3 regions of the Streptomyces sp. NPDC004134 genome follow, and region 2 is predicted to be linked to each of the others. Evidence: riboswitches for the same ligand, from Rfam matches in the RefSeq annotation. Region 2 holds a riboswitch; each other region holds the start of a gene.
What was found. Region 2 has a riboswitch for cobalamin ahead of ACFYVJ_RS17975 (ribonucleoside-diphosphate reductase subunit alpha). Riboswitches for the same ligand answer to the same signal wherever they lie in the genome.

Region 1 (2,251 bases), on a different contig from region 2:
TGCACCGCGAGCCCGGTGACCGACCCGTCGTCGCCGAGCCCGGCCAGCAGCCGCCGCAGCGCGCCGAGGCTGCCGTCGTACGGCACGGTGACGGCCGGCGCCGCCGGGTCGGCCACCGCACCGGGCAGCCGGCGCGCCAGCTCCGCCGCCCGCGCGGCGTCGGCGGCGTGCAGCTCGACGTGGCCGCCGGTGACGCGGCGCTTCAGCTCCGCCGCGGTGCCCTCGGCGACGAGCCGGCCGCCGTCGAGCACCCCGATGCGGTCGGCGAGCCGGTCCGCCTCCTCCAGGTACTGGGTGGTGAGGAACACGGTGGTGCCCTCGGCGACGAGTTCGCGGACGACGTCCCACAACTCGCGGCGGCTGCGCGGGTCGAGTCCCGTGGTCGGCTCGTCGAGGAAGATCAGCCGCGGTCCCGGCACCAGGGTCATCGCCAGGTCCAGCCGCCGCTTCATGCCGCCGGAGTACGTCGCGGCCCGCCGGTCGGCGGCGTCGGCGAGGCCGAAGCGGGCGAGCAGCCCCGCGGTGACGGCGGTGGCGCGGTGGCGTTCGAGGTGACCGAGGTCGGCCATGAGGCGCAGGTTCTCGCGGCCGGTGAGCAGCCCGTCGACGGCGGAGAACTGGCCGGTGACGCCGATCGCCGCGCGCACCCGGGCGGGCGCGCGGCGGATGTCGTGGCCGGCGACCCGCGCGGTGCCGGCGTCGGCGGCGAGGAGGGTGGTGAGGATGCGGACGGTGGTGGTCTTGCCGGCGCCGTTGGGGCCGAGCAGGGCGTAGACGGTGCCTGCGGGCACGGTGAGGCCGACGCCGGCGAGGACCTCGCGGCCGCCGTACGCCTTGCGCAGTCCCGCGGCCTCGACGGCGGGGGTTCTCGTGGTCATGGCGCCATGCTCGGAGGTTGACCCTGCGTCGGGGTCAAGGGCGGCGGCCCGTTCCGCTGCCGGAGGGGCGGCCTACACTGGCCCGTGCAGCCGGTTCGCCCCGTCCGCCAGGCGGTGGCGTCGCAAGAGGGAACCCGGTGGGAATCCGGGACTGCCCCGCAGCGGTGAGCGGGAACGACCGCCGTCATACGCACTGGATCCGGCGGATCCGGGAAGCGACGGCCATTAGGCGCCCGTGCGCGCGAGTGCGCGTACGGACCTGCCCGCGAGTCCGAAGACCTGCCCGCTGCCCGTGCGCGGGTCCTCCGTGCGCGGACATCCCGGTGACCTCGAGGGCGGGTCGGCGCACGTGACGTACCAGGCAGGCATGCGGAAATCCGCCGCGCAGGACCGGCGGCCACGCGCCGCGCTGCCTTCTTCGCGTTTGTCTCCCCCTCTCCTTCCGGTCCCGGGATCTCAGGGATCCATCTCGCGAAGGAGATCTCCGTGACAGCGAAGTCCGCAGCCGCGGCGGCACGGGCGACCGTGTACGGCTACCCCCGGCAGGGCCACCACCGGGAGCTGAAGAAGGCGGTCGAGGGCTACTGGAAGGGCCGGGTCACCGCCGGCGAACTCCGCGCCACCGCCGCGGAGCTGCGCCGCGCCACCTGGCGGGAGCTGGCCGGCGCCGGCGTCCACGAGGTGCCGACCGGCGACTTCTCGTACTACGACCACGTGCTCGACACCACCGTCATGGTCGGCGCGATCCCCGGCCGCCACCGCGCCGCCGTCGCGGCCGACCCGCTCGCCGGCTACTTCGCCATGGCCCGCGGCACGCAGGACGCGGCGCCGCTGGAGATGACGAAGTGGTTCGACACCAACTACCACTACCTCGTCCCCGAGCTGGGCCCGGACACCGTCTTCACCGCCGACGCGGCCAAGCAGACGGCCGAGTTGACCGAGGCGCTGGCGCTCGGTCCTGACGCGGCGCGGCCCGTGCTGGTCGGGCCCGTGACGTACCTGCTGCTCGCCAAGCCCGCGCCCGGCGCGCCCGCGGACTTCGAGCCGCTGTCGCTGCTGGACCGGCTGCTGCCGGTGTACGCGGAGGTGCTGGCCGATCTGCGCGCGGCCGGCGCCGCGTGGGTGCAGCTCGACGAGCCGGCGCTCGTCCAGGACCGTACGCCCGCGGAACTCGCCGCCGCCGAGCGCGCCTACCGCGACCTCGGCGCCCGCGCCGACCGCCCCGCGCTCCTCGTCGCCTCGTACTTCGGCCGCCTCGGCGACGCCCTCCCCGTGCTCGCCAAGGCGCCGGTCGAGGGCCTGGCGCTGGACTTCACCGGCGCCGCCGCCGACCAGCTCGACGCGCTGGCCGCCGTCGGCGGGCTGCCCGGCAA
Region 2 (2,251 bases):
CTGGCCGCGGCCGGGCTGGGCAGCGGCGGCGGGTTCAAGGCGGGCGCAGGACCGGGCGCAGGCGGCGGTGCGCGGGACGGAGGCGGGTCGTGACCGGGACGGCGGCGCTGGCTTCGGCCGGGCGCAAGGTCTGGTGGTACGTCCGCGAGGTGATCGGCGACACGGCGTACGAGCGCTACGTCGAGCACCTGCGCGGGCACGACCCCGAGGCGAAGGTGCCCACCCGGCGCGAGTTCGAGCGGATGCGCACGGACGCGGGCGACGACCCGCGGAAGGGCTTCCGCTGCTGCTGAGCGCGGCACGGCGGAGACTGCAGGTGTACGGGCCGCCGCCCCCGGCTTCCGGGGGCGGCGGCCCGTTGTCGGTGGCGCAGGGCAGACTCGGGGGCATGGACTTCACGGTGCGGCCGGTGCGGCCGGAGGAGTACGAGCGGGCGGGCGAGCTGGTCGCCGAGGCGTATCTGGCGGACGGGCTGCTGACGTTCGGCGCGGACGACGAGTATGTGCACGAGCTGCGGGACGTGCGCCGCCGGGCGGCGGCGGAGCGGGCCGAGGTGCTGGTCGCGGTCGAGGGGGACGCCCACGCGGTCGGCGGGGACGTGCTGGGCAGTGTGACGTTCGTGACGGCGGGGTCGCCGTTCGCGGAGCTGAGCGGCCCGGGCGAGGGCGAGTTCCGGATGCTGGCGGTGGCCCGCGAGGCGCGCGGCCGGGGCGTGGGCGAGGCGCTCGTACGGGCCTGTCTGGACCGCTCCCGGGAGCTGGGCGCGGACCGGGTGGTGCTGTCCAGCACCCCGGACATGGCCACGGCCCACCGGCTGTACGAGCGGCTGGGGTTCGTCCGCACCCCGGCGCGGGACTGGCTGCCGCTGCCGGGTCTGCCGCTCTGGGCCTTCGTCGCGGACCTCTGACGCCCGACCGACACGCGACACAACATATAGGGGTGCTCCCCTGACGAGCTACTAGATGTATGCTCGTCCTAGCTGCCGACGCAGGGGAATCCGGTGGAACTCCGGAGCTGTCCCGCAACGGTAAGCGATGTACGGGCATGCCTGCCACGCGCCGGCGGTCCGTATGTCGTGAGCCCGAAAACCTCCGGCAGCGATCGATGACGTCCGGGTCTCGTGGATTGGGCTCGCGGACGCACACGGGGTTGCCTCGACGGATTCGGCATGCCCGCCTGCGCCCGTACCGCAGCCTCTCCCGCGCGGCCCCGCCGAACGAGGGAGAGCAGCATCTTGACGATCGCACCACCGGCCGCGCCCACGGAGCCCGCCTCCGCCACCCCCCGCGCCGGCGACGGCCCGGCCGCCGCGCTCACCCGCACCCTCGCCGAGCTGACCGCCGACCTGCCCGCCACCGACCCCGCCAGGGTCGCCGCCGACGCGCTGCGCGGCCTCCCCCAGAGCGCGCAGGGCGCGCGTGGGCGGCACCCCCACCCGGGCTCCCGCGAGGCGGAGTTGCGGGAGCTGGCCACCGCGGCCGCGGCGGCGCTCATCGCCGAGGAGCCGGAGTACTCGAAGCTGGCCGCCCGGCTGCTGACCCGGGCCGTCGCCGAGGAGGCCGCCGGCCAGGGCGCCACGAGCTTCTCGGCCGCGATCGCCGTGGGCCACCGCGAGGGCATCGTCGCCGACGCCACCGCCGCGTTCGTACGGCGGCACGCCGCCCGCCTCGACGCCCTGGTCGACGAGGCCGTCGCCGAGGGCCGCGACGACCTGTTCGGCTACTTCGGACTGCGTACGGTCTCCACCCGCTACCTGCTGCGCCACCCCACCGAGCGCGCCGTCATCGAGACCGCCCAGCACTTCTTCCTGCGCGTCGCCTGCGGGCTGGCCGCCGGCGACTCCGACGCCGCGGTGGCCGAAGTCGCGGAGCTGTACGGGCTGATGAGCCGCCTCGGCTACCTGCCCTCCTCCCCCACCCTCTTCAATTCCGGCACCCGCCACCCGCAGATGTCGTCCTGCTACCTGCTGGACTCCCCGCTCGACGAGCTGGACTCGATCTACGAGCGCTACCACCAGGTCGCCCGGCTCTCCAAGCACTCCGGCGGCATCGGCATCCCCTTCACCCGGGTCCGCTCCCGCGGCTCGCTGATCCGCGGCACCAACGGCCACTCCAACGGCATCGTCCCCTTCCTGCGCACCCTGGACGCCTCCGTCGCCGCCGTGAACCAGGGCGGCAAGCGCAAGGGCGCCGCCTGCGTCTACCTGGAGCCCTGGCACGCCGACGTCGAGGAGTTCCTGGAGCTGCGGGAC
Region 3 (2,251 bases), on a different contig from region 2:
GGTCCACTCGTGACGGTGGACGGCGGGGGTGGGCGAGGGGGCGGTGTCGCGCTCCGGCATGCGCCTATCGTATGGCCGTACGAGGCGCGGGGCGGGCGTCGCGGCTGCTCAGCCCGCGCGGTACATGCCGACGGAGCCGTGCCCGGCGACGTCGGCGAAGCCGAACTTCTCGTACAGGAACCGCGCGGGCCCGTCGGCGACGAGCGACACGTACGCGGTGGCGGGCGCCCGCCGGTCCAGCTCGGCGACGAGCGCCGCCATGATCTGCTTCCCGAGCCCCTGCCCCTGGTGGTCGGGCAGCACGCACATGTCCACCACCTGGAACACGGTCCCCCCGTCCCCCACGACCCGCCCCATCCCCACGGGCACCCCGCGGTGGTACACGACGACCCCGTACCAGGTGTGCGGCAACCCGGCGGCAGCCGCCTCGGCCGCCTTGTCCGACAGCCCGGCCCCGGTCCGCAACCGCCGGAAGTCCGCGACGGAGGGCACCCCGGCCCGTATCTCGTAAGGGCCGCTCATCGATTCCATGCGTTACACCTTAACGGGCCGCCGCCCGCCGGTCAGGTGGCGGCGGGTGGCTCCGGGGTGCCTGTCGTGCACGTCACGCGCCCTCCCCCGGAGGGGGGTTCGTCTGCGATGATGGCGCCTCCAAAGGCGACGGCGGAACGAGGAAGCCGGTGTGAATCCGGTGCGGTCCCGCCACTGTGATCGGTGAGCCGGCTCCGAACAGGCCACTGCCCCCGCGGGGGTGGGAAGGCCAGGGGCCGGCGGCGAACCGAGAGCCAGGAGACTCACGTCGTCGCCTCCTCGGCGGATCTGGGGCGGATTTCCCCGGAGAGGAGCGTGCGCCGTCGTGCGTGCCCTGCTGCGCGGCCCGGTGCGGTCGCTGCGTGTGGTCGTTCCCCTTTCCCTGTTGCTCCTCGCCGCCTGCGGGGGGCCCGCGCGGGACGACGGGCGGGCGGAGGGGGAGTCGCCGCCCGGGTTTCCCGTGACCGTCGGCAACTGCGGGGTCGAGACCGTCTACGAGCGGCCCCCCGAGCGGGCCGTGACCCTCAACCAGCACGTCACCGAGATCATGCTCGCCCTCGGGCTGGAGAAGTCCATGGTCGGCACCGGCTATCTCGACGACGAGATCCTGCCCGCCTACCGCGAGGCGTACGACGGCATCGAGGTGATCGCCGGCGAGTACCCCTCGTACGAGACGCTCCTCGCCGCGGAACCCGACTTCGTCTACGGCGGGTTCGCCAGCACCTTCGAGGAGGGCCGCGGCCGCGACGCGCTCGCCGGGGCCGGCATCGACTCCTACCTCAGCCTGGAGGAGTGTGCGGACCCGCCGGTGACGGTGGACCTCATGGACCGCGAGATACGCACCGTCGCCGAGGTGTTCGGCGTCCCGCGGCGGGCGGAGAAGCTGCTCGCCGGGCTGCACGGGACGCTCGACGGCGTGCGGGAGGCGGTCGCCGGGGCACAGGCGGCGGAGGTCTTCGTCTACGACAGCGGGGACAAGACCGCGTTCACCGCGGGCGGCGGCGGGATCGGCAACGAGATCATCGAACTGGCCGGCGGCGCCAACGTCTTCGCCGACGTCGGCAAGACCTTCGGCGACGTGTCGTTCGAGCAGGTCGCCGCCCGGGCACCGGACGTGGTCGTCATCTACGACTACGGCGACCAGTCCGTCGCCGACAAGAAGCGGTTCCTGCTCTCCCATCCGGCGCTCAAGGACGTCCCGGCGATACGGAACGAGCGCTTCGCGGTGCTCCCGCTGTCCTCGACCGTCCTCGGCGTCCGGGTCCCGGAGGCCGTCGACTCGCTGGCCCGCCAGCTCCATCCGGACCGCTTCCGGTGACGAGGGCCCGGGCGCTGCCCTTTCCCGCCCTGCTCGTCCTCCTCCTCGGCCTGCTGCTGGTCTCCGCCACCGCCGCCGTCGCCCTCGGCTCCGTGCGCGTCCCCGCCGGCCAGGTCTGGGGCATCCTCCTGCACCGCCTCCACCCCGCCCTCGCGGACCCCGGCTGGACGCCCGTGCGCGAGACCATCGTGTGGGACGTGCGCCTCCCGCGCGTGCTGCTCGCCGGGGCGGTCGGGGCGGGGCTCGCGGTGTGCGGGATGGCGCTCCAGGCGCTCGTACGGAATCCGCTCGCCGACCCCATGCTGCTCGGCATCTCCTCGGGCGCCACGGTCGGCGCCGTGCTCGTCGTCGTCTTCAACGTCACCGTCCTCGGCCTCTTCACGCTGCCGCTCGCGGCCTTCG

Region 1: linked by a shared signal. The riboswitch ahead of metE (5-methyltetrahydropteroyltriglutamate--homocysteine S-methyltransferase) and the one ahead of ACFYVJ_RS17975 (ribonucleoside-diphosphate reductase subunit alpha) in region 2 are both predicted to bind cobalamin.
Region 3: linked by a shared signal. The riboswitch ahead of ACFYVJ_RS30945 (ABC transporter substrate-binding protein) and the one ahead of ACFYVJ_RS17975 (ribonucleoside-diphosphate reductase subunit alpha) in region 2 are both predicted to bind cobalamin.

The regions. Positions count from the first base shown of each region.
Region 1 is NZ_JBIAMS010000005.1:4,508-6,758, forward strand. It holds gene ACFYVJ_RS08815 (ABC transporter ATP-binding protein) at 1-878, opposite strand, end outside; cobalamin riboswitch at 1,003-1,159, shown strand; gene metE (5-methyltetrahydropteroyltriglutamate--homocysteine S-methyltransferase) at 1,365-2,251, shown strand, end outside.
Region 2 is NZ_JBIAMS010000013.1:50,721-52,971, forward strand. It holds gene ACFYVJ_RS17960 (carbon starvation CstA family protein) at 1-93, shown strand, start outside; gene ACFYVJ_RS17965 (YbdD/YjiX family protein) at 90-293, shown strand; gene ACFYVJ_RS17970 (GNAT family N-acetyltransferase) at 389-907, shown strand; cobalamin riboswitch at 966-1,112, shown strand; gene ACFYVJ_RS17975 (ribonucleoside-diphosphate reductase subunit alpha) at 1,235-2,251, shown strand, end outside.
Region 3 is NZ_JBIAMS010000033.1:10,037-12,287, reverse strand. It holds gene ACFYVJ_RS30955 (ArsR/SmtB family transcription factor) at 1-60, opposite strand, end outside; gene ACFYVJ_RS30950 (GNAT family N-acetyltransferase) at 109-531, opposite strand; cobalamin riboswitch at 626-817, shown strand; gene ACFYVJ_RS30945 (ABC transporter substrate-binding protein) at 992-1,849, shown strand; gene ACFYVJ_RS30940 (FecCD family ABC transporter permease) at 1,846-2,251, shown strand, end outside.